DNA from 3 places in the Brevibacillus ruminantium genome. Region 1 is predicted to be linked to each of the others. Evidence: predicted binding sites of a transcription regulator. Region 1 holds the regulator's gene; each other region holds the start of a gene.
The links. Region 1 encodes Rex, which represses fermentation and respiration genes when NADH is low (regulators of the CRP and FNR family bind a similar motif). Its sites were predicted from a motif close to TTGTGAAATATTTCACAA; they were not measured.

Region 1 (9,999 bases):
TCGTGCTGCGTACGATGATGAAAGCAAAAATTCACCGGGCTACTGTCACAGAAGCCAATTTGAATTATGTCGGGAGCATCACCATTGACAAGAATCTCATGGAGGCTCTCGATATTTTACCCAATGAAAAAGTACAGATCGTCAACAATAATAATGGGGCCCGGCTGGAAACTTATGTGATTGAAGGAGAGCCAGGAAGTGGCGTTATTTGTCTCAATGGGGCCGCAGCCCGACTGGTGCAGCCAGGAGATATCGTGATCATCATTTCCTATGCATTGATGAGTGACGAAGAGGCGCGCCGTCACAAGCCCCGTGTAGCGATCATGGACGAACATAATCAGATCGCACAGCTTTTGACCGAAGAAATTCATGCAACTGTTTTGTAATTGAAGCGAACTGCATAGAGGCACACCCCTTGTGAGACAATGAGACTACACACGCCTCACAGGGGGTGGCTTTTTTTGAAGCTGGAAGATTGGTTTCACACGTTGCAAGTAAAAGCAGAAACGATTGAAAGACAATGGCCGGACGCATCTGAGCATGAAAAGCTCCAGCTAGCCGATCAGCTTTTCCAACTGCGGAAAGTGAGTGATCGGCTCGTAGACTTGTGGCTGCAATTCGAGGAAAAACTGTCGTATGCGATTCGTCAGATCAAAAAGATGGAAGGCCAGGAAGAACCACAAGCGGACAACCTGCAAGAATTCGTCTACCAGGACATGAAAGACACGGAACCCAAAGTACCCACAACTCAGCAGGAAGAGACAGCAACTGCCTACAAAGAACCGGAAGCAGCTCTTGCCGGCGAGGCTTCAACGGGGGGACAGGCAACCGCCACCACAGGGACGGCGGCGACCATGAAAAAGGACTCGCAGCTTGAATTGCATCGTGAATACGAACATATGTTCAGGAAGGGAGAAGGCTTTTACCATCTCCGCATGTATCAGGATGCCAAAACCTGTTTTCAGGAGCTAGTTCAAGCGTCGCCAGACTGGGAAAGCGGCCGTTTGTACTACGGATACAGCCTGCTGTTTTGCGGGGAAAAGGAAGGGGCTATGCGCGAGTTTCGGTTGTTGAGCAGATCGGCGAGCTCGCCTTCCATCACTGCGATCAGCTACAATGCCATCGGTTGCATCCTCGCTGAGGAAAGCCAATGGCTGGAGGCTGCCCAGGCATTCAAAGAAGCCGTAGCAGTCCTGCCTAAACACCGTGATGCCTGGTTTAATCTGGCTCTATGCTATCTGAATGATGGGGATGTACACGAGGCGCTCGATGCCGTAGAAAAAGTGCTGGATGAGTCTGACCAGGACTGGGAAGCCCAAATGCTGTGGCTCCGCGCACTAAGAGCGTTGCAGTCGCGTGACTCTTCAGCAGAACGCGAGGCACCTGCGGGACTCAGTTTGCCCAATCGCAACCTGGACAGTGAAACCCTTCGAGAAATGGCGTCTTTGTATGAATCATTGGGGAACTATCACCGTGCTCAGGTATGCTATCACTTTTTGACCGACCGTCTTCCAAAGGAAGGCTGGACGTGGCATGGTTTAGCCTGGAACACTTGGCTGATTGCCGGTACCAGACGTGCGCTCACCTTGATGAAGAAAGCGATCAGTCTCGCGCCGAATCAGCTTGATTTCCAATTTAGCTACGGCTGGATGCTCCTTTTTGACGGAAAGGTGGACGAGGCATTCGCTGTATTTCGCGCCATCTTGTTAAGGGAACGGGACCACAGACTGGCACAATCCGGCATGATCACGGCTTACGAGTGGATGGGCGAAATCCAGGCGGCCAAGAAGCTGGCAAAGCCGTTTATCGAGGACGCGGACACCTTTGTCCGATCGCTTGGCTGTTATCACCTGGGACGAATTTCGATGGCAGAAGAAAATTGGCGGTTGGCAGAACAGTATTTCCGCAGAGTGCTGCCACATAGCGATCACTTCCGGGAAATACCGTTTTATCTGCAAATGTGTGCGAACAAGCTGGGAGAACCGCTCTCGGAAAGTGAACTCTTCCACACGTGAGCAGTTGAGAGCAGGAAATTTCCCGGTCTTTGCCGAAATGTAGGGGAGCGGATATTCTGAAAGGCCGCGAACGTACGAGGTGACCAGAGATTGAATCGTTTCATCGTAGTAGACTTCGAAACCACGGGGAGCCACCCGAGACAGGGAGACAGTATCATCCAGATTGGTGCTGTCACCATCGATGAGGGAGTTGTTACCGGATCTTTTTCCACCCTGATCAATCCGGGCCAGGCTATCCCCCCATTTATTCAACAATTGACCGGCATAACCGACGAGATGGTTGCAGATGCCCCGACATTGGAGGATATCCTGCCGAAATTCCTGCCGATGCTTGAGGGACGCACATTCGTCGCGCATAATGCCAGCTTTGATTTGCAATTCTTGCAAGATGCCCTGCTAAGCCAGGGCTATTATACGTTTGACGGATATGTATTGGACACCGTGGAGCTGTCCCGTTTTCTCCTGCCGATGCAAGGCAGCTACCGGCTCGGAGAGTTGGCAGACGACCTGCAAATCGAGCATGATCGTCCACACCAGGCAGACAGTGATGCGATCGCAACCGCCCAGCTCTTTTTGCATTTGCTCCACATTTTGGAGGAGCTTCCGATGGTCACAATCCAGCGGCTGCAGATGCTGGTTTCTTCCTTTCGATCTGATTTATCAGAGCTCCTCCGCTTTATGGAGCTGCAAAAATTAGCCTCTTTGGACGAGTTTGCTGCAAAAATGGCGCCAGAGAGCGCCGAGGAACAACCGCAAACCCAGTCCGGTGCCGAAAAATGGGATGTGTACAGGCAGTTGGCTCTGCGCAAAAAGCCAGAGCGTCTCAAAGCTTCCTTGAAAAGAGGGGGGCCGAATCTCCTCCCATTTGACGACATGATAGAGCAAATGATTGCCGAGAGGGCTGCTATTGCCCAAAATCTGCCGGGCTATCAACGGAGAGAAGCGCAGGAGTCCATGATGCGGGCTGTCTATCAAACGATGGCGACAAGCAGGCATCTCCTGGTTGAAGCAGGGACCGGAACAGGGAAATCACTGGGGTATTTGCTTCCGGCGATTCTTTGGGCCAAGCAACAGGGTGAGCCCGTCATCATCAGCACCAATACGATTCAATTGCAAGAGCAGTTGTTTCATAAGGAAATTCCCGCGCTGAAACAGTCTTTGCCTTTCTCCTTTCGCGCCGCGACACTAAAAGGGAGGGGGAATTACCTCTGCCTGAGAAAATTTGAACAGACGCTGGAGGAGCCAACGGAAGGAAGCAGTCAGGAGCTGTTGATGGTCAAAGGGCAGATGGTGACCTGGCTGACCCAGACGGAGACGGGCGATGTAGAAGAGTTAAGCATGCCTTCAGCAGGGCAGCTTTATTGGCAGCAAGTAAAAAGTGATACGGATTCGTGCTTGCATCGGAAATGTCCGTGGTTTAGTCGCTGTTTTTATTTTCAAGCCAGGGAGAGAGCGGGCACGGCTGATTTGCTGATCGTCAACCATGCGCTTCTGGTGACCGATTTACAAGCGGAACATCGTATCCTTCCCGCCCACGACGTCGTGATCATCGATGAGGCCCACCATCTGGAAAATGCGGCTACTCATCACATGGGCAAGCAGTTTTCGACTGCCGGGCTCCTGTTTTTGCTCGATCGGGCCAATCCCGAAGCCGGCAGCTATGTGGAGCGATTTGCCCATGCGCTGCACAGTTGGATGCAGCAAGAGTCGGGTAGTAGTGAAGCGTCTTTTGCCTCCAACCTGGAAAAGATGAGTCATGAGTATGTGAAGCTGAAGGATCCAGCGATGCAGTTAACGCAGCTTCTTTACCAATGGGCGTCTGATCGCGGAGAAGAAACCTCCGATACAGGAAGAGATACTGTCCGTTACCGCATCAGTCATTTTTCCGGCAAGCACGAGAAGATACGCAAAACGGCCCAGAAGCTGATTGAACATATGTCGCTCTATGGAGCCGGCTTGGATATGCTTGTAAGATCCACACCGCCAGGAGAAAAGGTCCCCTATGAAGTAAGCAGTCTGTTTACGGATGTCAGCGGTTTGTTGAACGAATGGCAAACGGCGATGGAAATGCTGCACTTCTTTTTGCTGGAGCCAACTGATGAGTATATGTGCTGGATGGAGATTGAATCCAGAACACCGAAAAAACAGGTCTTTTTTTATGCGGCTCCTCTTCACGTTGCCCAAAACCTGGCTGAACCGCTGTTTGAAGAGAAGAAAAGTGTCGTGCTTACTTCTGCTACACTGACGGTGAAAGACAGCTTCACCTACATCATGGAGCGAATGGGGCTGGATCGGCTCCCGGAGGATCGTGTCCAAACACTTCAGTTGCCTTCGGTGTTTGATTACGAAAAGCAGGGGCTTCTGTTGATTCCCTCGGGTCTTCCGACTCTGGGTAAGGAAAGTGAGCAAGAATATCTCCATGCCGTCATCCAGGGATGTATCGACACGGTACGGGCAGCAGGAGGAAGAACGATGATTCTCTTTACGTCGTACTCGATGCTTAGGCAGGTTTATCAGGGGATGAAGGAGCAATTGAGCGATGAGCCGTTTACACTTCTCGGCCACGGCATCGACAGCAATAACCGGACCAAGCTGGTGCGTATGTTCCAATCGCTAGAACATGCGGTGTTGCTCGGGACCAGCAGCTTTTGGGAAGGGGTCGACATTCCCGGGGATGCACTGAGCTGTCTGGTAATCGTTCGCCTTCCGTTTACGCCGCCCAATCATCCCGTGTATCAAGCACGTGCAGAGGAACTGAAGGAGCACGGGAAAAATGCATTTATGTCTCTCGCCCTTCCTCAGGCGGTGATTCAGTTCAAACAAGGCGTGGGCAGACTGATTCGTCACCAGGATGATCGCGGTGTAGTCATCGTCCTTGACACGCGTATTGTCGAATCTCGTTACGGGCGTTCCTTCTTAAAATCACTGCCCCCATTTGACGTTCATACGGGCTCTTGGTTAACTCTGCGGGAAATGATCGTTCCGTTTCTCGGGGGCATGCAATCCCTGCCTGACTCATAAAATGAAGCAATAGTCTCTCAGGGATCTAGGTGATAAAATAAATGCTGTGGAAAGCGGGAAGAGCTTGGCTGTTGGTCATCGCTGTCATGTTTCTCATGATACCCGGCTGCTCGATCGACGACCACTTGCAACAAACGGTTAAGGTTGAAGATCCGTTCGCAAGTGAAGATGAACGTAACTTCGTTGGACTTGTCATCTCTTATCTGGAATTGCCACATGGGGAAGCTACGTTGATTCGATTGCCGGGTGGCAAGCACATGCTGGTGGACACTGGTAGTGCCGAAGATTGGCCCCAATTGTACAACGCTTTAACCGAACGGAAAATTACGCGGCTGGAGTATGTCGTGCTGACCAATGATCTACCCGAGCATATCGGCGGATTCGCTTTTTTGGCGGAACGTTTCCTCATAGAGAAAATCATGGTGCCTGCTCTGATTGAACTGCCAATCCGCAAATTCGCGCCCGTCAAAAAGGATCAGAAGCTTCTTCCGGTCGTCGAGGGGGAGCAGATCAAGCTGGATGAAGAAGTAGTGCTGGAAGTGCTTCATCCGGGTGAACCGCTTTTTCTCTCTCCTCAGGACAATTCATTGGTCTTTCAATTGCGACAGGGTGAGCTACCTTTTTTATTTGTCAGCAGTATCAGTGAAAAGGCGGAAGAAAAGTTGTTGCAAAAGCAGAAGGATCGCCTGAAAGCAGCAGTGCTGAAGGTGGCTGACCAAGGAAGCAATCAGGCAAGCTCCCAGCCTTTCCTGAGCAGGGTAGACCCTCAGGTTGCTGTTATCTTGACAGGCAAATCGAGATCTGAAATCAGGGAGGGTCAGGAAGAGGTTCTGGAGCGTCTCGGCGAGTCTTGGGCGGAAACCTATATTACAAGTCAGGACGGAACCATAACGATTCTCTCCAACGGGAAGGATTACCGCATCTTGAAAAGAAAAAAATAAAGGAGGATCGACCGTACGTGGCCAAAAGTGAAAAGATTTCGGAAGCCGTAGTTCGTCGCTTGCCGATTTATCTCCGCTATCTCAGCTATCTGCAGCAAGTGGGCGTGACGACGGTGTCCTCCCAGCAGATGGGAAAAAATCTGGATGTAAATCCCGCACAAATCAGAAAGGATCTGTCTTCTTTCGGTGATTTTGGGAAAAAAGGCATTGGGTATGATGTGAATTATCTGGTGGAAAAAATACGCCAGATCCTAAAGTTGAGTGAAGAAATTCGTGTAGCCCTGGTTGGTGCCGGTCATCTCGGACATGCAATAAGCAATTATAATGCACATGTTGAGGATTACATGAGGATCGCCGCTATTTTTGACAATGACCCGGAGAAATGCGGAAAAATGCTAGCGGGCATCAAGATCCAGCCTCTGGAAGAATTGAAACAGACGGTTAATCAGCAAAACATACGTTTGGCCATTATCACAGTCCCGGCTGCGGCGGCGCAATCCGTCGCCAACCTCCTGATTGAAGCAGGGATTGAAGGGATTTTGAATTTTGCCCCAACAACGATTCGCACAGAGCATGATGTCCGGATTCACTACGCCGATGTGACGTCGAGCTTGCAAAGCCTTGCTTATTATCTTACATAACAGAACGGAGTGGAAATCGATGCAGAAAAAAACCATCCTCACCCATGCAACAGTCATTACAGCAAATGATCAAAACGAAGTGATCCAAGACGGTGCTGTCGGCTATGAAGGCAGTGTCATTACCTATGTAGGGCCGACGCCTGAGGATGTTTCCGGATACGACGAAGTGATCGACCTGAAAGGAGACTACCTGCTTCCAGGCTTGATCAATACACATGGTCACGTCGGGATGTCGCTTCTCCGTGGCTATGCTGATGATTTGCCGTTGCAGCAATGGCTGGAGGACAAAATGTGGCCATTGGAAGCCCAGTTCACGTCAGAGCATGTGAAATGGGGTACATACATTTCCCTGATCGAAATGATTCGGACGGGAACTACCACTTTTGTCGACATGTACGACCATATGGATGAGGTAGCAAAAGCGGTAGATGCATCGGGGATGAGAGCCCGTCTTTGCCGAGGCATGATTGGACTTTGCTCAGAGGAGGAACGTCAGGCAAAACTGCATGATGCCGTTGCTTTTGCGCATGATTGGCACAACCAAGCGAACGGTCGGATCACCGTCATGATGGCTCCGCATGCTCCATATACCTGCCCGCCATCCTTTATCAGCCAAATCGTGGAAAAGGCAGAGGAGCTTGACCTGCCTATTCATATACACATGTCGGAGACCGAGTGGGAAGTAGGGCAAAATGTCCAGGATTACGGTGTTCGTCCTGTAGCCCACCTTGAAAACCTGGGGGTATTTAACCGTCCCACATTGCTGGCCCATGCGGTTCATCTCACGGATGAAGAAATCGATGTATTGGCAAACTATCATGTAAAGGTATCCCATAATGTCGTCAGCAACCTGAAGCTGGCCAGTGGAGTGGCTCCTGTTCCAAAAATGCTTGCCAAAGGCATCCGCGTATCGCTCGGTACGGACAGCAGCGCCAGCAACAACAATTTGAATCTCTTTGAAGAATTGAAGCTGGCCGCCATTCTTCATAAAGGCGTTAACCATGATCCCGTCGCCGTTCCGGCAGAAGAAGCCCTGCGGATGGCTACCCGCTATGGTGCAGACGGTGTGTTCCAGCCGGAGGCACTCGGTTCCATCGAAACGGGCAAACAAGCTGACCTGATCGTGTTAAACAGCCGCCAAGCGCATTTTCATCCTGCTCATAACCCTGTATCGCATGTGGTTTACGCTGCCAATGGCCGCGATGTCACTGATACGATTGTGGCAGGGACGTTCGTCATGCGCAAAGGTGAGCTTTTGACTGTTGACGAAGAGCGTGTGATTTTCGAAGCCAATCGGATGTTTCAGATGCTGAAGCGATAAGGAAAAGGCTCCTGCCATTCATGACAGGAGAAAGGGTTGTGTAGGTGTAGGTAGAGGGATTTTGATTGACCACCATGCCGACTTATTTTCGCCATACTTCCATCAGGGAGGTATGTCGAAATTCCAGTGTGGATGAGTGAGACGATGCTCTTAGAGGTGACGATAATGCTGCCCAGGAGACGCGATAATCCTGCAGCATCGACCCTAAGAGGTCAGGAGATGTCGATTGGTTAGACAGCTTCACGCGCTCACCTCCTCGGGGTGTATCTGTAGTATGGCCTCGGGCTGCACTCATATGTTTAGCAAGTTTTCCGTCCCGTTCTAAAACCTTCCCATCTTTCATACGCATAAGGAAAATGGGGACAGGGGTGAAGGGACTTGTATATAAAGCCCAAACAACTCTGGTGGTTGCCGACATTTTTTCTCGTCCTGTTTACCTTGGGAGCTCTGCTCGGCCACCTCCATAATCGCCTGGAGATTCGCGAAGCAAAAGTGATCGCACCCGCCGACAGGGAGAAGGCCGATCGGGCAATGATTGCTTCTTTATTAAATCAGGTGATGGCTGACAAAGAACGCTCTTTCTCTATATTTTTGAAAAACGATGAATTGAAGGGGACCTATAAGGGAGAGAATTTTCACGTAACCGGTGAGATCGCCGGTCATCGTTTTGAGCTTCAGCGTGAAGATGAGCAGGTCCAAGTCGCAATCGACGGTGAGACCCAAGATCACCAAGGCTTGCCCTATTCCCTTTACACGCCGCATCAGCACGCAGCGATCTTAAAGGACAAACTGGAGCGCGTTTCGCTGCTCCCCGTAGCGGACAGCTCTGGTCAAGGGTGGCAAGGGTATCGCCTGTCCGTACCCGCGACAGAGATTACCGACCTGTTATCGCTGTGGCTGGGTCCATCCTTTCCTATACAGGACAAGACACCGAGGCTGGCAAAGCAAATTGCAGTCGAATACCAAATATGGTACGATGGACCGACGCGTGAATTGCGGCAACTCGAAATCTATTTGCAAATGCAAACAGCAGCCGGATTGAAGCAGGATCAGCTTTCATTCCGACTGTGATGTGAGGGAGAAAAAGGAGTTTTACCTGTGTATTTGAGGATAACGACAATAGTGCTAGCTGCTTTGCTGCTGATCGTCCTGGGTTCTGCCTATCATCTAAGTGCCACAGTATTGGGGAAACAGGCTGATTTTGAAAACAAGGTGAGAAACTGGGTCCAGGAACGGACGACAATTACCGAGATCGATTCGATTGACGAGTATCGAGGTAAACAATCGTATGCGGTGGTTATCGGGAAAAACCGCGCAGGAACAAAGGTCATTGCTTGGCTGACAGAAGACACGATTGCTTTTGATACCATGGAGAGAATGGTAACCCGGGAAAGTGTCGAAGCATCGGTGAAACAAGGGTTCCCGACCGGTAAAATCCTTCACCTCGTTCCGGGAATGGATGAGAATTCCCGTTTTTGGGAAGTGACCCTGAAAAATGCGGATGGCCGATTCCACTACATTCATTACGATTTATACACAGGTGCCGTTCTCACTTCATACCTGGTTTCCCCCTAACAGACCTGAAAAAGCCTTTCCAACCGGAAGGGCTTTTTCATTTCCATCCAACAACTGTAAGCAAAAATTGATATACGATTATGCTATACTGAAACCGTTGACAAAAGAGACAGACACGCTCGAATAGTTGGGGGGAGAAGCTGTGCAATTGCGAAAAAATGCCATCGCCCTTTCATTGCTCGCCACGCTGATTCTCTTGTTCGGCGGTTGGTTTTTATACCAAAAACTGGAGGTAGAACAACCGATTCGCGATCAGGTCGGACAAATGCAATCGGCTGATCTCGTGCAATTGAATGTGGGCAAAGATCATATACAGATAGATTTGAAAGTAACCAATCCAGAGCTGTTCCCGCTGGAGTATAAACAACTGCTTCAACAGGCAAAACAGCTCACGCGTGATATGCCGATTGAGGTAACGTTGAACAATCAGTCGAAAGAACTGGAGCAAGTCTGGATGAACGGGTTGTTTTCGTTTACAGAAGCGG
Region 2 (9,999 bases), 2.0 Mb from region 1:
GCGCGGGTGTTTTTCTTCAAACAGCTTCAGTTCTTTTTCCAGTTTTTCCTTCACGCGCGGTCGGTCAATAACCATCTAACGTTCCCCCGTTCAGCAGAATTTTGATGTTCTCCCTCCTTCTCATGAGCAAAAATGATGCCAACGAAGCCAAAATAGCAAAATCCTTGGCGTTAGAGGGACTTGTCCAAGCTGTGCACTTTCACGTTTGTCATTTTTGACAAATGGCGAAGGTTCATCGATCTGCTGAAACGGGAGACCGCAGGAATAAAGGCGGGGGATTAATATTTTGTTAATTTTGAATATTCATTTATCATTTTTGACAAATGGAGCAGGCGGCTTTTCATGGATACCCAACTCGCGGATTCTGCGATACAGCGTCGATTCGCTGATGCCGAGGCGGCGTGCAATCCGTATTTTGCTTTCCACGCTGGACCCCATCTCTCTTAAGTACCTCTCGATAATCTGCTTTTCAAAAACGTTGAGCTGGGTTTTCAGCGTTGCATTGGTGAGCTTCTGCCGATGCAGCTTCAAGATGCGTTCCGGGATGCTCCCTGGCGTGATGGCCGACTCCGTTTCCATGTTGACGGCGTACTCGACGGCATTCTCCAGCTCTCTGATATTTCCTGGCCAGTGGTAATTCAGAAGCAGCTCCATGGTTTCTTGTTCAAACCCGCGAATCTCTTTTCCGATCAACCGCCGATACTTCTCCAGCGCATGATGGAGCAGCAGCGGAATATCTTCTTTTCGCTCAAACAGCGACGGAATCCGAATCGGGATCACACTCAGGCGAAAATACAAATCCTCTCGGAACTCGCCTTCCTGCATCATCTTTTCCAGATTTCGGCTCGTCGCAGCGATCACTCTCACATCAACCGGGATCACCCGTGTTCCGCCAACCCGTTCAATTTCGCGGTGCTGCAGCACATGCAGCAGCTTTACCTGCAGATGGAGCGGCATATCTCCGATCTCATCGAGGAAGATCGTCCCTTCCTGTGCAAGCTCAAATTTGCCCACTTTTCCCGACTTGCTGGCTCCCGTAAACGCACCAGCTTCATACCCGAACAGTTCACTTTCCAGCAGCGTATCGGGAATCGCGCCGCAATTCACCGTGATCAACGGCTTGTGTTTTCGCGGACTGGTAAAATGGATCGCTTTTGCGAGCAGACCTTTCCCGGTGCCGCTTTCCCCGGTGATCAGGATGGTGGAATTGCTTTGGGAAACCTTTTCGGCGTATACCTTTACCTCCTGAATCTGCTCGCTGCGGCCGATGATCTCCTGCAGGGAGGAATGCTCCTCTTTTTCCGTAATCTCGTAGACCAACTTGCGCACATCGGCCGCATCGCGAAAGGAAATGACCGCTCCCACCACCTGACTGTCCGGCGGGAGCTGGTGACTTAAGATGGGCGTGACCGTGGTGAAAAAATGCATTGCCGAAGCTGCATGGGAGTGCCCCCGGTACATCTCCTCCCGATCCTTATACCCCACTCCCGTGGAGATCACCTCCATGACCGGAGAGTCCGGCCAGATGGAGATTAACCGCAGTCCGAGAAGACGGGTTCTTCCCAGCCCGATCAGCTTTTCAGCCGTTTCATTGCAAAGGGTGATAAAGCCCTGCCGATCCACTGCAATAATGCCGTGATGAATGGTTTCAATAATACTTTTCAATTCATTGGACATCTTCGTTTCCGAGACTTTGCTGGAGAGCAGATATGCCATTCTGCGCAGAAAAATCATCAGCTCCCGCTGACTCTCCAGCAGCAGGACCCTTTGCGCTTCCGTAAACGCGACCAGCCCGATCAAGCCGATAATGCGGTTTCCGGACGTAATCGGGCAGCACACCTCGGCCAGCTCATTTTCACAGGCGTGATAGAACTCGTCATGCCGGGCATCCTCTACCACGTACTCTTCGCCTGTTTTCAGGATATGGCTGTAAATGTAGCCGGAATCAATATTCCCTTCCTCTTCCCTTTGGCCAATCTTCTCCGTATACCGCCCCGTCCCGGCAACGATCATCAGTTGATCGTCGATGATCTCCACCTCAATGCCAATCGCCGCCGTGATCGCTTCCGCAATATCCTGCGCCGTATTTTTGATTTCCCATAAACTGGACATCTGGCATCTTCCCTTCCAGATTATACTAACCCTATGATACACTTACCCGGCCAGAAAAAAATAGAGAGCCAACAGAATGTTGGACTCTCCTTCGAGATCGCAAATCTATGCTTTTGCATCAAACTAGTGAATCAAGGAGAACAAGCCGTTGATGTGAGTCAGGTATCGCACATGGCTTGCTTCTTTCATCAGTGAGGCAGGAAGCCCTTTGATGCGGGTTTGACTCGCGCCAAGTGTTGCAATCGCATCTTTTCTTCCCAAGCTGGCCAGAGTTCCGGAAAACACAGGGTTAAATTCTTGCATGGCGGAGCCTTTCAGGCTGGCAAAAATGTTGTAGCCAATCGCCTCTCCCATTTGCCAGGCCAGCTGGGCCGTCGGCGGGTATGGACGCTCTGAATCTTTGGGGAAGACAACGGCGCTGTCGCCTGCCAGGAAGATATCAGGGTGAGAAGTAGATTGCAGGAACTCGTTGACAGTTGCGCGTCCACGGTTCACTTCGATGCCGGAAGCCGCGACAAGCGGATTGCCCTGTACGCCGCCGGTCCAGACAAGCGTGCTGGTTTCAATGGTTTGACCGTCCTTCAGATGAACGGTTTTTCCATTTACCTCGGTAATTGCGACACCCGTCAGGAACTGCACACCGCGTTTTGCCAGGCTGGTTCTCGCCCGCTCTACATGGTCAGGAGCAAAGCCTGCCAGGATATTCGGTCCCGCCTCAACGGTGTAGAGGGAGATTTCCTGGAAGTCCACTCCTTTGCTGCGGCACAACTCCGGAAGCATGTCCGCAAATTCGCCAACCAGCTCAATACCAGTCAAACCGCCGCCGCCGACCACAATGGTGGCATCCGCTTTATCCCTGGTCTTGCTGTACGCTTCGATGCGCTCTTCGACGTGCGCCCGAATCTTGTTGGCATCCTGTACGGATTTCAGTGTAAAGCTGTTCTCTTGCAGCCCCGGAATACCAAAGAAGGCGGTTTCACTGCCCAGTGCGATGACCAGCACATCGTAGGAATAGGAGTGGCCGCTGGTCAATGTGACGCGCTTTTCCTCAGGCAGAATGGATTCAACCGTATCGATGCGCAGATCGATTTCTTTTCCTTTAAACAGCTTCTCCAGAGAGAGCGCCACGTTGTTTTCCTTCAGGTTGCCGACAGCCAAACGGTGCAGCTCGGTAATGATTTGGTGAGTAGGATAACGATTGACAACGGTGATGGTTGCTTCCTCGGGCGTCATGTATTTTCTGGCTGTCAAGGCGCTGAGCAATCCACCGTAGCCGCCGCCCAAGATTAGAATATGTTTTGACATAGAAATCCTCCGTCCTTCTTTCTGCGTTCGTTCTCTATTCTGGTTTGCGCGCAGCTTGGCGCTCGCCCAATACATCCAGGAATGCCTGTGCAAAACGGAGTGTTTTTTGCACTTGTGGATCTTTCAGCATTTTCAGAATGCCGAACAACCCGATCGTTGCGGTTTCTTCCTGGGAACGCTCGTTGGCCTCCATTGCTGCCGAAGCGATGCCCATTGCTTTTTCTTGAATCGGCTTCACAAACTCTTGGACGCCGCCTTTGAGATCTTCCACAAATACCTGATCATTCGCCAAACCATTTACCACATCATACGTTTTGGTAAGCATGGTCACCATTTCCGCCAGCTTCGGCAAGTTGTCAACCAGAATGGTGAGCGACTCTTGTACTTCGGGCTTCATCAGCTGGTCCAGCACATCCAGCGATTCACGTGTGACTGACTCCTTCGTAACTACCGCTTGTTCAGACATGACGTAACTCCTTTGCGTTGTAATAAAGATCATGTTTGTACCAAATTTCACAAAGAAAGAAGCACGACTGTGCTTCTACCCTCTTTCATTAGTCATTATACCTCGAAACCGGAAAAAAGGGCGGAAAAACAAATTTTCCCTGCTAGGCTCCGAATCTTTGACGATAGCCGCATTTCCGGCATAACTCTTCGACCGCTTCCCTTCTGGAAAACCCGTCTACCAGATTATTCGCCCGCTCTCCCTCTACGATGTCGGTAAAACCGGTGCGGTGAATGTTGCCCAGATTGATCACACCTTCTCCATCCAGACAGCAGGGCACAACGGTTCCGTCTACGAGAATCGCCGCTTGTGTACGCAGCGCATGACAAAAGCCCTTGCCATCATCTTCGGGAGCATCCAAACTGGGCCATTGGAATTCGTGATCCTGATTCAGATAGATACGGTCGGCAATTTTGACCCCGCCACCCGGGACTACCTTTTCCTCAATGCGATAATCCAGCTGAAACTCTTTCTCCAGCATCTCCAGTGTCTCCCGGTTCCGTCTCTTTTCACTGCTTGAGATTTCATGCTTCTGCAAATTCCACAGCCGAAACGAGACGATGATTCCCTGCGCGGCGGCCTCCCGGACAAAGGACAGGATGCTGGAGACGTATCCCTCGCGATCCGTAGAGCCTTCGTGTCCGTCAAAGCTGTGCAAAGAAAAGTTCATCTGGCGCAGCGCCGGCTTTCCCAGCAGCTTGTGCCGGTTCTTGTTGATCAGCGTTCCGTTAGTCGTGATGTTGACTTTGAAGCCTTTTTCATGCGCCATGTCCAGCAGCTCGTCGATCTTGGGATGAAGCAGCGGCTCTCCTTTGACATGCAGGTAAATGTATTTGGTATGCGGCCTGATCTGATCCAGCGTGTACGCGAACGTATCTGGCTTGATGAAGTTGGCTTTTCTTGCGGTCTGCGGGCAAAAGCTGCAGGCCAGGTTACAGACGCTCGTAATTTCGATATAGACTTTTTTAAAGGTTTTCAAGATTGATTCTCCATTCTCCCTACACTGGCAAAACTACTGACTAGCAGACTTTCCAACGCACCCACATTATCCCTAGGAACATGAAAAAACTCAAGCGCTATTTTCCGCTTGAGTTTGGCGATCTCGCTTTTAAAGCCCGCTTTTTATTTAAACCAGCCCTGTTCCTTAAAGCGCATGATCGCTTCGATTCGGTTGCTCACACCCAGCTTGTCGAGAATCGTGGAGATGTAGTTGCGGACGGTTCCTGTTGTGATAAAGAGCTGACTGGCGATCTCCTTGGTATTTTTGCCGTCGGCGATCAGCAGCAGCACTTCCTTTTCCCGCACGGTCAGCGGATTCTCCTGACCATACGCCTCATCGACCAGCTCGGATGCGTAGATTCGGCGTCCCGCCATAATGCTGCGGATGGAGCTGGCCAGCTCTTCGCTGGGACTGTCTTTCAAAAGGTAGCCGTGAGCGCCGGCTTTCAGCGCGCGTTCGAAATAGCCCGGCCGTGCGAAGGTAGTCAAAATCATCACCTTGCAGCCGCAGCCCTTCAACTCCTCTGCTGCGTCCAGCCCGCTTTTTACCGGCATTTCAATATCCATGATGCAAATATCCGGCTTGTGCAGATGAACCAGCTTGACGGCATCCTCGCCATTGCTGGCCCGGCCGACGACCTCCATATCCTCTTCCAAATCAAGCAGAGACGCCAGTGCGCCAAGCAGCATACGCTGATCCTCGGCGATTACGATCCGAATCATACACTCGCCTCCTTTTCCGGTTGTTTGAAGACGTTTGGCACCCGAATACATACCGTTGTTCCACTTACCGAAGAGAGAATCTCCATACTACCGTTGACGAATTCCAGTCGCTCTTTCATCCCGCGCAGCCCGTTTCCTCTGACCGTAACCGATCCATCCCCCATCCCGATCCCGTTGTCCTGGACGTTGACCACCAGATCGGTTCGGCCCGGTATGATCGAGATTGAACAACAGGTCGCGCTGCTGTGCTTGACGATGTTGGTTACCGCTTCTTTCAGGCACATGCTGAGCACATTTTCCGTCATCAGCGAGGTGTTGGTCAGGTTGGGGTCGCCTTCCAGAATGAATTCAATTTGCGCTGCTTTAAAAATCTGCTTGATGCGATAGATTTCGTCCTCCAGCCGCGTTCCCCGCATCTGGGTCACCATTTCCCTGACTTCCTTCAGGGCAATACGGGCCGTTTGCTGAATCTCGCTGATTTCATTCTGAGCCTGAACCGGGTCTTTGGCAATCAGCTTGTTGGCCAGATCGCTTTTGAGGCCGATCAGGGAGAGCTTCTGGCCCAGCGTATCATGCAGGTCGCGCGCGATTCGCTGCCGTTCCTCCAGCTTGACCAGCTCGGAAATCCGCTTGTTGGCGTCCTCCAGCTGCCCCTCCAGCTTCTCCCGCTTGTTCCGGTTGTAGGTGGTCACCGGCAGCAAAATTACCGCGATCATGCTGACCAATACGAAGGGCAGCTGGGTGATCATATTGGAGTTTTTCAAAATAAAGCCAAGGTTGATCGTCACCACCGTACTGATCAGATGGACCGTGTACAGTGTAAAAAAGCCGATCTTGTTCTGGATGTTGCCGATAAAAAACGCCAGAAACAGCGAGAAATACACATAGCCGAACAACAGGGTCATGACGATGGAAATCAGTATTTGCAGCCCTGTCCAAACGTAGATCTGCCACCCTTTGGTCAGGAAGGAAAAGACGTAGCAGACAAAAAAGCCAAGGATCATGATAATTCCGATCACAACCTCATGCGTTGAGGAGGAGCGGAAAATGAAATAGAAAGGAAGGATAAAAAATACAACCCATACATACGGACTCAGGCCCGTATTTTTATAAAGAATTTGATACCACTTTTGCATAGCCGCCCACCTTTTTTCAACGCCGCTTATGGTAAGTGTATCGGAATCACGGGCGAAATGGCAGGCTTTTTTCCTTCCATCTGCTACGGGTGCGAATGAGGCTGCTCCTGGCGCAGATTATGCACTGTCCGAAGATTATGCACTGTCCGCAGCAGACGCCGCTTTGCGGGGAAAGGACTCCAGCTCCTTGAATCCGATGAATCTCTTGCCCCTTTCATCCCACAGACGAAAGCTCAGCGACTTCAGGCTTGTCGACAGGGTAATGGTCGTGGCCTTTTGCAGCGGCGGTGTGGCATTATGCGCTTCCTCCAGTAAGTAGTTCGGCACCTTTGGACTTAAGTGATGCACATGGTGGAAGCCGATATTGCCCGTGATCCATTGCAACAGCTTGGGCAGCTTGTAGTAGGAGCTTCCTTCTACCGCTGCTTTTACATAGCTCCACTCTTCCTCATTTTCAAAATAGGAATCCTCAAATTGATGCTGGACATAGAACAGCCAGATTCCGAGGAAGCCAGAGATGAAAAAGATCGGTCCCTGAATCATCAGAAATGCTTGCCAGCCAATGGCCTTGATCATCAGGGCGTACAGCAGAATCAGCGCCACGCTGGTGAAATGGGTGTTCAGACGCTCCTTGGTCTTTGCGCCTTTGCGGTTGAAACGGTATTGCAGGAGAAACACATAAATAGGACCCAACCCGAACATGACAATGGGGTTGCGATAAATCCGATAAGCGATACGGCGCCACAGAGGGGCAGAAATATATTCGTCTACCGTCAGAATCCAGATGTCACCAACGCCCCGTTTATCCAGGTTGCTGCTCGTTGCGTGATGAATGGCATGGCTATTTTTCCACTGTTCATAAGGAACGACCGTAATAATGCCGGTTATATTGCCGAGAATATCATTGGCCAGACGGCTTTTGAAAAACGATTGATGGCAGCAGTCATGAAAAATGATAAACGTGCGGATGACAAATCCTGCCGTGACGATCAAAATCGGAAAAGTCAGCCAATAGGAAACAGAAAGGCTGAGGTAGGCTCCATACCACAGGGCAAACAGAGGAATCAGCGTGTTGAAAAGCTGTTTGATACTGGAGCTGGTATTCGTCTTTTCATAGGGAGCAACCTTTTTCTTCAATTGCGCAATATTCGCTTGGGACATCGCTTGTTTCCTCCTCCGGATGACGCGCGGGTGACGCTTGAGAACGCCAGACGCCACTAACTTTCTTCATTATAAAAAGGAGGAGCATTCAGCGGTAAGTCATAAACGTCAATGCAAAGCCATGACATCTGTCATGGCTTCTCAGAGGAAATTTCCAATTTTTCATGCATTTCCCTTTTCACAAAAGGATGCCCTTCGTTTTTGGGGGTTCCCTCATGATTCAACCCAAATATTCTCAATCGAGACGGTTTTGGCCCCGTGGGTACGGGCAAAGGCATCCACAGCCTTCCGCAGCCGCTTCTCCAGTGTTTTGGTGAATTTGACTTGCGGTTCAATCTGGAGCAGTTCCACGGTCAAGTGCTTCTTTTTGGCGTCGAGGCGCGGGTCCATCCGGCCGATCAAGCGGTCCCCGAGCAAAATCGGCATGGCGTAATAACCGTATTTGCGCTTGTGGGCCGGTGTGTAGATCTCCCACCGGTACGAGTACGAGAACAAGTCCTCCAGCCGTTTTCTGCTCCACAGCAGGTTGTCCAGCGGCGGCAGAAAACGCACCTGATCTTGATCGGCATGCGCCAATCCCGCTTGCTCCTCTTCCGCGTAAAAGCCAAGCCGCTTAGCATCCGCCCCGAGGATATAATAAGGCTTCGTCAGCCCTTCCACCTCTACAGTTACGACCTGTCCAGAACGGAGGCGACGATCAATGGCCTCTCTTCGCTCACTGGCACTCAATCGCTGCCAGCCCAAACGCGGATCGCTCGGTTCAAAGACACGGTATGCCCGGAAGTACTTTTCCAATAACGCTTCCGATGCCTCATGGGGATCGATCTGCTCAGACTGCTGCAGCAGCTCCGCCGGGACGACCCGCTCTCTCACATCAAACAAGCGCTGGTTGCCCTCCCGGCCGACAATCGCGATTTGCGCAGCGTCCAGCAACAGATTGAGAGCGTGGGATGTCGCTTTTGTCTTTGCCTGAACGTTATCCCAATACCCGTGAACCCGCAGCTCGGAATCGAAGGCCTTGGACGGGAGCGGCCCTTCCGCCGACAGCTTCTGCAGCACCTGCTCGATGATCGGGGCATGCGTGTCAAGCTGGTGCTGAAGCTTTGCCCGCAGCCGCTGGCGAGTCGGCTCAAACATCGGGTAATCCTCCATGGGGATCAGGCATGCGGCATTGGCCAGATATTCGAAAATAGCCCCTGTTCGCAGCAATTCTCCTAAGATGCCTGGATCGTACTTTTCGATTCTCGCAGCCAGCACCAGATGCTGGTTGGGCCGCACAGCATTGACTGGATCGAGCTGGACACACTCCAAATGCCTGATCACATCCATGACCACCTGCCGGGGAGAGCTGGCCCCGCTTGTGGACAACCCTGCTCTGCTTTGTGAATCGGGAAGCAATAACTGCGTCTCCAGCAAAAAACGCCGGAGCGCCCTTTTGGTCGTTTTGATTGGATTCATCATGGCACCTCCGAGTAACTCGCCTGCGATCGGGATTTCTTCGCTCCCCTGCCGCTGCGGGGAATGAGCAGAAAAGCGGACAGCAATACAAGCATACCGCTCACACCGCCTGCCGTCACCATCCAGGACAAAGGCATGATCGACAGCAGAAAGCCTCCGAGCGAAAAGCCAATCGTGTGACTCACGTTCATGATACTAAATCCTTCCGCTTTCCGCTCTTCAGGAATTTCCTGTTCGACGGCCAAGGAACGGACAGTCATCAGCGGAGCCGTAGACATGCCGATCACGATCATTGATATTGCCATTGTTACCCAGTTTGCCGAAAAGGCAAGGCCAATGCAACCCGTGGCACTTACAAACAAGAAAAGGATCGCTTGAAACGTATGGGAGAAGCGGATTTTATAAGAGAAAAACGCATAGGCAAGACCGCTGGCCGCACTGCTTACCGCCAATACCGAGATGAAAGCAGCCGCCGCACCCGTACTGCCGCCGTACTGTCTCACGATTGGCAGTGCTCCCACCTCCGCCGTGCCCAGTGCATGTCCAAACGCAATACTGAGCAGCATCCAGAAAACAAATCGGCGGTTCAGCCACCAAAGA
Region 3 (9,999 bases), 2.5 Mb from region 1:
CCTATGACAAAAGCAAAAAAGAGAACCGCCCCATCAGCCCCAACTTCCTGAACTACAAATCGATCCCTGTCCGGACCATCATGGGCAACGACAAGGACGAAGATTACGAGGATGCCGTCCGCTCCGTCGTCGCCTCCAAACAAAAGGACAGTGTGATTACCTCTCTCTACCTCAATGATGATGCAGACGAAGGCTACGTGCTGGAAAATACCCAGGAGGGCATCTCCTATGTCCACGTCCTCAAAAAGGAGAATGGGGACTGGCATGTAGACAGGGTCGAAAAGCTGGAGTGGAAGAAAAAGAAGCGCGGGGAATAGGTGAAATTGTGAGCCTGGTCGCATCGTTGACCGGCTCTTTTTGATTGGGAAAAACCTTGACCAGTTGTGAGCGGTGTTTTGGAGTTTTCTGTGCAGGAGGAGAGCAGATTGTCAAAATTCTTTCCGATTTTGGTTCTTACCATTTTGTTTGAGTTTCCTTTATTCGTAATTGCTGAACCTTTTTTTATTGAGATTAATCTCGTTATCATTGTGGCATTGCTTCTAACCATAATATACAAAAAAAGGTAGCCACATGGATTTGCACTACCTCTTAAAATTACTCACCTTTAGGCTTCACTCCCCATAACAAATAAAGGAGGTCTCGATATGAACATCCTTCTCGCTCTCGTTCTGACTCTCGCTCCACAAGTTGTCCTGACCGATCAAGTAAACACATACGTCATCCAAAGGAACGAGCAAATCGGGAGCGCCACATCGTTTTTACAAGAGAAAGGGTATCAAATGAAAGCTGCTCTTGGTTTGTATAAAAGCTATACTCTAACGAATGAGCTGCTGGTCGAAGACGAGATGGCATTCTGGTTTGTACAGCCTTTTTCACCCGATGAGTACATTGGGAAGAAGATACAGGTATACTGGTTTGAAGTAACGAACCATCCGCTGGAGAAGCGACTTGAACAGTATCACCCCAAAGGTGTCAGCGTTTTTCTCTTCATGTCCGGAAACAAAGTGATTGGTGGAACCTCCTTCCCCATAACAGAGGAACCGTTGTACGGAGGACCTTATTACCTGGACGGCAGTAATGGCTCCCGTGGCGAGGAGTATATAAAAGAAAGCGACTCCTGGAGAAAGAAATACAGCCCTCCGGTTCATAACCGCAAATAGAGAATACATGCCCAAACATACAACACTCCGCTGACAAAGGTGTGAGCAGCCCCTAAGCACGCACACACTTCCATCAGCGGAGTGTTTTTTTCCGGGCCGAACACATCCGACCACATTCCACGTTTCTTCCCTCTATCAGCTAACGAGTTGCCCCTGTCTACTTGGCCTACTTCGCCAACTGGCTCATCTCTTGCAAGATCAGATCCTGATCCATATCCGACGCCATACCGTAAGCGCGGCGCATTTTTCCCTCTTTGTCGATGAGGAAGATGCGAGCCGTATGTGCAAAGGAGCCGTCCGGCTGTTTCAGTACAGCCATGCCGTAATCCTTTGTCACCTTTTCGATGTCAGCCTCTTCTCCCCGAAGGAAATGCCAGCCGCTGAAATCTACGTTGAATTGCTCCGCGTATTTTTGCAGAACGTCGACCGTATCGCGTTCGGGGTCAAACGTGATGGTCACAAACTCGACTTTGTTGCCAAAAGTCCCCTTTTCCTTCAATTTCTCTTGCAGCTTGGACATGTTAAAGGTGGTCGCCGGGCAAATGTCCGGGCAGTGGGTAAACATAAACTCCACCAGCCGCACCTTTCCATTATGCTCAAACATGGTGTATTTGGAACCGTCGATGCTGTCCAAGGTAAAGTCATTCGTCTGTTTTAAAACGGGAATCTGGCTTTTTTGCATATACTGGTAGCCAAAGACACCCACGACCAGCAGGGCCAACACTCCAGCCGCAACCGTAAACCAGTGCCGCTTCCAAAACGAGACCTGCTCTCGGCTTATTTCGCTCAAGACAATCCTCTCCCTGTTTGCTCTTTCTTACTCCACTTCTTTTTCTCCCGGCCAGGCGAGCATGCCGCCTACCATGTTGGTCGCGTCAAAGCCCAGATGGGTCAAGTACGCCGTCGCGTTGTGGCTGCGTGCACCGCTCCGGCAAACCAGCACAATCGGCACATCCTTATCCAGCTCATCGACACGATGCGGCAAAAAGCCGAGCGGAATCAGCTGGGCCTCTTTGATATGGCCGGAATTCCACTCCTCCACTTCGCGCACATCTACCACTTGCAGTTTCTCTCCCGCTGCCAGCTTCTCCATCAGTTCCTGCGGGGTCATTTCCTTTACGTCTTGCTCGCTCATCTCAAATGCCTCCTGTATTCGAGTATACTCTCGATTTCACTGTCTCCCATCATACCATAGGCACGGCCTATTTTTGAATCGGACGACCCTGCACGTATTTGGCGTCAAAGAGGAACAGCTTCAAGAGCAGAATGAGCGACGGAATCAGCAGGAATAGTCCTGCGATCAAGCCAATCACCAGCGCCTGCCCCATGGCCGGACTGTTGATGCTGTCCGTAATCGTGACATACGGGTAAAGCAGGTACGGCAGATGAGCGATGCCGTAGCCAAAGAAGGCAAAGGCAAATTGCAGCATGACCAGGACGAACGCCCAGCCGTAATTGCGCCTTTTCAGTTGCAGGGCCAAGGCACCGCAGAAGCTGGCAAAGGAGAGCAGAAACAGCCAGCTCACATCCATCATTTTGTCAAAGTGCTCGGGGTTGTGCCGGTGAATCGAGAGAAACACCAGGAAGCTGGCAAAGATCGTCGGCAGGCTCCAGCCGATCGCGAAAGAGCGAAGCAGCTTGACTGCCGCTGTATCTTGCGCCCGGTCTGCATAAAAGGTCAGGAAGCTGGCGCTGATGTACAGCACGCTGACCAGGGCGAGCGCCACCACGGACCACGAATAGGAGCTGGTCAACAGCTTGCCCATGTTCAAGATCACTTCACCGCCAGCCGTCTGCTCGATATATCCGCCCTCCGAAATCGTCAGGATGGTGGACAAAGAGGCCGGGATAAACAGACCCGTCACCCCGTAGACAAAGAGGTACGCCGTACTGTTGCGCGCGCCGTAGTGGGCAAACGCGTAAAACGAGCCCCGTAGCGACTGCAGAACGAGAAAGATGCTCCCAGGAACCAACAGTGCGGTACCGTAGTAGTACGCCGTATCCGGGAAAAACCCGATCAGGCCGACCATGAAGAAGATCAAAAAGACGTTGGTCACTTCCCAGACAGGCGACAGATACCGCTCGATGATCCCGTTGACAATATGGTCGCGCTTCGTGATTTTGCTGAAAAACGAGAAGAACCCGGCACCAAAGTCAATCGAAGCGACGATGATGTAGCCGTACAGGAAAATCCACAGCACCGTGATCGCCAATGTTTCCATAGACATGTCAAAGCCCCTCCTCTCCTGTTACTTCAGTTCCAGCTCAACTGGCTTGTTTTTGAACATCCGCTTCAGCACAATCGAGCTGACGATCGCCAGGAACGCGTACAGAAGGCTGAACATCACGAGCATTTCGCCGACGTTGTCTGCTGTCGTCGCCGCGTGCTGCGTCTTCATGTAGCCGACGAGAATCCATGGCTGCCGTCCGATCTCACTGAAAATCCAGCCCAGCTCGATCGCCAGGATCGCCAGCGGAGCGCCCCAGAAGATCGCATGCAGAATCGCTCGCGGCACCTGCCCTTTTTTCCAGCGGCGCCAGATAAAGTACAGAATCGGGACAACCAGCATGTACATGCCGATGGCGACCATGCCGTCAAAAAGATAGTGAATAAACAGCGGCGGCCAAAGCTCCCGAGGGATTTGGTCCAGTCCCATCACTTCCCCGTTAGGTGAACCGGTCGCCAGGATACTGAGTGCATAGGGAAGCTTCAGGGCGTTTCTCACTTCCATGGTCTCGGGGTCGAGAACTCCGCCCAGAATCAAAGGAGACTGCGGCTTTGTCTCAAAATGCCACTCGGCTGCGGCCAGCTTGGCCGGTTGGTATTTGGCCAGATACTTCCCCGCAAAATCGCCGTACAGCGCGGTTCCAAAGGAAAACAGCAGGGCCAGTGCCACGGTAAAATTCAGCGCCTTGCGATGGTATTCGTGCCCGTTTCCCCGGAGCAGCTTCCACGCTGCAATCGCCGCAAGGACAAAGGCCGAGGTCGCATACGAGGACAAAATCATGTGGCCCGCTTTGGTCGGCGTCGCCGGATTGAACATCGCTGCCAACGGTTGAACGTCGACAATCGAGCCGTCTACCAGGGTAAAGCCCTGAGGCGCATTCATAAAAGCGTTCACCGTCATAATGAAGAAAGCAGAAGCCGTCGAACCGATGACAACCGGTATCGAGAACAGCCAGTGAATATACGGATTTTTAAACCGATCCCAGGTATAGAGATAGATCCCCAGGAAAATCGCTTCAAAGAAAAAAGCAAACGTCTCCAAAAACAGAGGCAGGGCAATGGCCTCACCGGCTACCTTCATAAAGCTTGGCCACAGTAAGCTGAGCTGCAGACCGATACATGTACCGGTCACGACACCGACCGCAACGGTAACGGTAAAGCCTTTTACCCAGCGGCGGGCCATCAGTGTATACATCGGGTCCTTTTTGCGGATTCCCAGCCACTCGGCAATCGAAATGATAATCGGAATACCGACGCCCAATGCCGCGAAGATGATGTGAAATCCCAGCGTCAGCGACGTCAAAATGCGTGCAAGCATGGTATTATCCAGTTCCATCGTTGTCTCCCCTCCCGAAAACAACCTTCTCACAGTGCTTATGTGAATGTGATCACAATCACTTTTATTATATGGCTGATTCCGGCTGCTGGCTGTGAACAACGAAGGACGAATTGGTTACGGAATCAGGTCAAATTGGTTACGGAAATAAGGCAGAAGTTCCTACCGGGCAGTTTCCGTAAGCCCTTATCCTCTATTCTTTTGCTTCCGGAAGTTTGTCCCAGACGACGATGATCAGCGTAGCGATCGGTCCGAGAAACAGCGACAGAAAAAACCAATTCAGCCCGCTGCGGTTCTTCCCTTGGGCCAAGCCTGCGTTAATCAAGGCCAAGGTGCCCCATCCCACAAAACACTCATTTTCCATAAGCGATCTCTTCCTTTCATAAACAATGCGCCTGTAGAAAACGCACAGACAGAAAATCACTGAAATTCCCCTCAGCTTAGTCGGAAATTTGATTGACCTCGGGCGATCGTCCTATTATAATAGCAGATAAGAAACGCTATACGAAAATTTCAAACATTTCATCAAGAGTGGTGGAGGGACAGGCCCAATGAAACCCGGCAACCTGCGTTTTTGATACGCTTGGTGCCAAATCCTGCAGAATCATTGATTCTGAGAGATGAAACCGCGCGGTATGACCGAAGCCTTCCCTCTCAGGAGAAGGCTTTGTTTTTTTATAAAATGGATGAGAGGAAGAGATAGCCATGTCAGAACAAAAACAGTGGAAGCCGGAAACCATTGCCCTGCACGGAGGACAGTATGTTGACCCTGTGACGGGTTCCCGAGCCGTCCCCATCTACCAAACCACCTCTTATGTGTTCCGCGATACGGAGCATGCTGCCAACCTGTTTGCCCTCAAAGAGCTGGGCAATATCTACTCCCGCATCATGAACCCGACACAGGATGTGTTTGAACAGCGCGTCGCGCAGCTTGAGGGCGGTGTCGGAGCCCTGGCAACTTCATCGGGCCAGGCGGCCATCACTTTCTCGATCCTGAACATTGCGGGTGCCGGAGACGAGATCGTTTCTTCCAGCCATTTGTATGGCGGCACTTATAATCTATTTGCTCATACGCTGGGGAAACTGGGCATCAAGGTTCATTTCGTCGATCCCTCCAATCCAGAGAATTTCCGCGCTGCGATCAATGACAAAACAAAAGCGGTGTTCACGGAAACCATCGGGAATCCGCGAATTGATGTGGTTGATCTGGAAGCGATTGCGGCTATCGCTCATGAAAATGGCATTCCGCTGATCGTCGACAATACGTTCGCTACCCCTCTGCTCTGCCGTCCCTTTGAGCATGGCGCTGACATCGTAGTTCACTCCACCACCAAATTTATCGGCGGCCATGGCACGGCAATTGGCGGCATTATCGTCGACTCCGGCAAATTTGACTGGAACAACGGCAAATTCCCCGGACTGACTACGCCAGACCCGAGCTATCACGGCGTTGTCTTTACGGAAGCAGTCGGCCCGCTGGCCTACATCATCAAGGCGCGTGTGCAGCTTCAGCGGGATATCGGGGCGGCAGTTGCTCCGTTCAACTCCTTCTTGTTCTTGCAGGGGCTGGAGACCCTTCATCTGCGGATCGAGCGCCACAGCGAAAACACGCTGGCCGTCGCCCGTTATCTGGAGCAGCATGAAGCCGTCGAGTGGGTCAACTATCCTGGACTGGAAAGCAGCCCGTATTATGAACTGGCGCAAAAGTACCTGCCGAAAGGGGCGGGAGCCATCCTCACCTTTGGCATCCGCGGGGGAGTCGAGGAAGGGAAGAGGCTGATTGAATCCCTCAAGCTGTTCTCCCATCTGGCCAATGTGGGCGATTCCAAGTCCTTGGTGATCCATCCTGCCAGCACCACTCACCAGCAAATGACTGCCGAGGAGCAGCTTGCCGCCGGTGTCACTCCGGGGCTGATCCGCCTCTCTATCGGTACAGAAGCGATCGACGATATCATCGACGATCTGGAACAAGCGCTGCAAGCAGCCCTGCAGGTTAGCAACGCGTAGGCTCGGAGCGGATAAGATTGCAACGCATGCGAATAGCTATCTGATGGATCAGCACGGCTCCATCACCAGAAAAGAGACCGAGATTTCTCCCGGTCTCTTTCTTCATTATATATGGTGCGGTTGTAGGGACTTATTTTGGCTCGCCAGCTGTTTGCTTGCCTTCGAGCTTCAGCGTCAGGTTGAGGCTGTCTTCCTGGAAGCGGTTTTGGTCGGTGTTGTCATCATGGAACTCGATACCCAGGTAGATTTCGTCAGTCGTGTCAGGAGGCAGAGTGAGCAGTTTTGTCGCCCAGCTGCTGATATCCAAATCGCCGCCGGCTTTCAGTTCTTTCAGAGTTTTTCCGTTGCGCGGGTGGATGATGATGCGCTCGGAAACCGGGATGTTCGGGTCAGCACTGGACAGCCAATACACTTTCAGATGGTTGTCGAGATCGTCTGCACCGTTGTCACCTTTTACGTCATTAATGCTGTAATCAATGCTCATGAGCAATTTGTTAATGTCGATGGTGCCTGTATTGGTGATTTCGAATGTTCTTTCAAACCAGTCGCCCGGCTTCATGTTCTCCACTTGGAATACGGATTCAGCGGGTGTCGCGCCGATTTCCATTTTACCAGCGGCAAATGTGTTGTTTTCGATCGCTGTCGTAGCGTTAAACCATGCAAAGGTTCCCCCGCCGATCAACGCTGCGCCCAGTCCTACGGAAGCCAGTGTGACTGCAAATTGCTTTTTCAAGCCCATTTTTCTTCCTCCCACATCTTCAATATAATTTTTATGATGACTTGAAGCCTGATACCAGAATTCCTGTTATCAGCCCACAAGGTATCACCACGCTGGGTGATTATGGCTGCGTTTTGGCTGCCGTCTTTGCTTCCTCTTCCTTGATCATCCGAAGCAGCTTCCAGACCTGGCTGACGATCAGATAGATTCCCGGCACTGCGAGCATGATCAGCATTCCCAGACCCGATTTGGCAAACTCGATGAAGTATCCGACCCAAGGAACGGAATACTGCACTTTACCGATCAGACGATCTGGCGTGACCGGGGCTGTGTCCTTGCCGTCATTGGCGTCCCCTTTGGTAATCAGTTGTCCCTCTCCTACCTCAACGACGCGGTGGGTGATCGTCAGGCCTTCCGGGTCCTTGAAGGTAATGATGTCGTTCTCTTTCACATCCTTGAAATCGACCGGCTTGACAGCGACAATACTGCCAGTGTCAAAGGCCGGAGACATCGAGCCGCTGAGTACCACCATGATCTGACTTCCGAACAGGACTGTTTTTCCCCCGCTGATCTTGCCGACGAAGAGAATACCCGTAATCACTATGACCAGGATCAGGAACAGACTCGTCAGAATCGATATGCTTTTTTTCAGTAGCTTCACTGGTTTATCTCCTCGCTTTCCTGGTGTTTGGCTGTGTGCCGTTCACTGTTTTCATCTTACGTTTTTTTCCATTTCCCATCTTCCTGCGTCAGGGTGAACTTCCTGTATGATCGGGATGAACCGTTGTATCATCTGGTATGGATGCCGCCTCATACTGAGGGATGATCTCGTCTCCGCTTTGCGGAAAAATAATGGGAACGATGCCTCAGGTATCTGAAAATAGTCCTCGCAGATGCCTGCCTTGGTGAAAAAAAGAAGTACCAGCAAGCTGCTGCCCGCTGGTACGTTTATGCTGTACGGAAAGATGGCTTTTGCTGAAACGAGGAAGCCCCTGTGGAATCCGGCGGGTCTCTCCGTTTCGACGTTGGTGGCGAAGGGTCTAAACACCTCCCGCATCTGGAGACGGCGCTTTGTCTCCCCCTGCTCCCGGCGGGGATGGTTTCTCGCTACCCGTGCCCGCTGACGGCGCGGGTTCTCCTCCTGCTCCTGGCAGGGACGGATTCTCGCTGCCCGTTCCCGGGTGCGGCGCGGGTTCTCCCCCTGTTCCCGGTGGTGACGGGTTTCCGCTGCCCGGTCCCGGTTGCGGCGCGGGTTCTCCTCCTGCACCCGGCGGTGACGGGTTCCCGCCTCCTTGGCCCGGTGACGGCGCGGGTTCTCCTCCTGCTCCCGGCGGTGACGGGTTTCCGCTGCCCGTTCCCGGTCGCGGCGCGGGTTCTCCTCCCGTTCCCGGCGCCGGTGGATTCTCGCCTCCCGTACCTGGTGGCGATGGATTTGCCGCCTCTCCCGGACTGGGCGGTGCCGGATTTTCTGTGCCGGGCACCGGTGGTACGGGCGGTGTTTCTGTCGGCGGCTGTTCAGGCGGCAGCGGGTTGGGGACTGGTGCGGGAGTCCCTCCCGGAGGCGGACTGCCCGGCACCCCAGGGATGGGAGGCGGACTTGGAACACTGATCACATGTGTGCTCTCTTTATACTGGGTCTCCACAGTCAACGGAATGACATGCTGGTAAAAGCCGCCCAACGCGGTGATATGCAGCTCCCCTGTCAGGAGGTCATCGCTGTATTCCACCTTGCTGCGGATATGGCCAATCCGAAAAACGATGTCCTCCTCGCTGTCCTGCCGCTCAATCTGGAGAAGATCTTTCGCCTCCCCCGTCACTTGTAAATCTTGTTCATCCAGATCCAAATGTGGACGCTGCGGCTTCAACCTCAGATAAAAAGCCCCTTCCTGTATGCTAAATTTCACATCACGCTCTTCCGAGGCCTCTTCTCCGCCGCCTTCCTCCCCGTCCACTGATTTTCTGGTAATCGTCACCTTTTTGGTTACTTCAGTCACGATCTGGATGGATTCCGTTTCGGTCAGAAATACATCCTCATTCGTTCCCAGGCTGACAGGAGCCCTCTGCTTTTTTTCGCTGGTCAAAAATGAGACCGTCGTCTCAAGGGGATGGAGCATACTGATCAACGCTACTGCCATGACAACAGACACCAGCTTTTTCAATGCACTCCCCCCTATTCCGAAAAGATTGCATCCGGTGTCGCCTGTTTGGCCAGAAATCGAATTTCCAGCTCACCGGCAAGCGCTTGATAGGTGTGATCGACACCCTCTTTCGGCAAATAGACCGTGATCAGAAAGGTTTTCTTCCGCTGATCCGCTGAAAAGTGATCTTCTGTCCCGTTGAGATGGCGCAGACCGGGCTTTTCCTGATGAAGGCCGCTCACCGGTCCGTCATACACCAGAGAGCCGCCGCTCTCGATGCGCATGTGCAGGACTTCCTCCAGCTTTTCGGCTTCCTCCAGCTTTTCTGCATCTTCCTTTTTTTCTGGGTTCACCACTCTGGCGACGATCTTGTAGTCAAACGCCAGGTCGCTCTCTCCCCGTGAGAGTGTAGC

Region 2: the regulator Rex is predicted to act here: its motif matches at 3,919-3,936, upstream of NDK47_RS04875 (DUF1641 domain-containing protein).
Region 3: the regulator Rex is predicted to act here: its motif matches at 4,764-4,781, upstream of NDK47_RS02895 (cytochrome ubiquinol oxidase subunit I).

The regions. Positions count from the first base shown of each region.
Region 1 is NZ_CP098755.1:3,031,510-3,041,508, reverse strand. It holds gene panD (aspartate 1-decarboxylase) at 3-386, shown strand; gene NDK47_RS14940 (tetratricopeptide repeat protein) at 462-2,015, shown strand; gene dinG (ATP-dependent DNA helicase DinG) at 2,106-5,036, shown strand; gene NDK47_RS14930 (ComEC/Rec2 family competence protein) at 5,078-5,977, shown strand; gene NDK47_RS14925 (redox-sensing transcriptional repressor Rex) at 5,995-6,618, shown strand; gene NDK47_RS14920 (amidohydrolase) at 6,638-7,939, shown strand; gene NDK47_RS14915 (hypothetical protein) at 8,318-9,010, shown strand; gene NDK47_RS14910 (cell wall elongation regulator TseB-like domain-containing protein) at 9,038-9,514, shown strand; gene NDK47_RS14905 (hypothetical protein) at 9,657-9,999, shown strand, end outside.
Region 2 is NZ_CP098755.1:992,652-1,002,650, reverse strand. It holds gene NDK47_RS04890 (aspartate aminotransferase family protein) at 1-75, opposite strand, end outside; gene NDK47_RS04885 (sigma-54 interaction domain-containing protein) at 304-2,112, opposite strand; gene NDK47_RS04880 (NAD(P)/FAD-dependent oxidoreductase) at 2,236-3,417, opposite strand; gene NDK47_RS04875 (DUF1641 domain-containing protein) at 3,452-3,883, opposite strand; gene NDK47_RS04870 (radical SAM/SPASM domain-containing protein) at 4,026-4,901, opposite strand; gene NDK47_RS04865 (response regulator transcription factor) at 5,045-5,644, opposite strand; gene NDK47_RS04860 (sensor histidine kinase) at 5,641-6,780, opposite strand; gene NDK47_RS04855 (Delta(5) desaturase DesA) at 6,916-7,941, opposite strand; gene NDK47_RS04850 (winged helix-turn-helix domain-containing protein) at 8,155-9,399, opposite strand; gene NDK47_RS04845 (MFS transporter) at 9,399-9,999, opposite strand, start outside.
Region 3 is NZ_CP098755.1:549,134-559,132, reverse strand. It holds gene NDK47_RS02920 (hypothetical protein) at 1-317, shown strand, start outside; gene NDK47_RS02915 (hypothetical protein) at 645-1,160, shown strand; gene NDK47_RS02910 (SCO family protein) at 1,327-1,950, opposite strand; gene NDK47_RS02905 (rhodanese-like domain-containing protein) at 1,978-2,295, opposite strand; gene NDK47_RS02900 (cytochrome d ubiquinol oxidase subunit II) at 2,363-3,388, opposite strand; gene NDK47_RS02895 (cytochrome ubiquinol oxidase subunit I) at 3,410-4,723, opposite strand; gene NDK47_RS02890 (hypothetical protein) at 4,917-5,087, opposite strand; SAM riboswitch class I at 5,243-5,350, shown strand; gene NDK47_RS02885 (homocysteine synthase) at 5,429-6,730, shown strand; gene NDK47_RS02880 (TasA family protein) at 6,861-7,469, opposite strand; gene NDK47_RS02875 (signal peptidase I) at 7,570-8,109, opposite strand; gene NDK47_RS02870 (hypothetical protein) at 8,489-9,607, opposite strand; gene NDK47_RS02865 (hypothetical protein) at 9,619-9,999, opposite strand, start outside.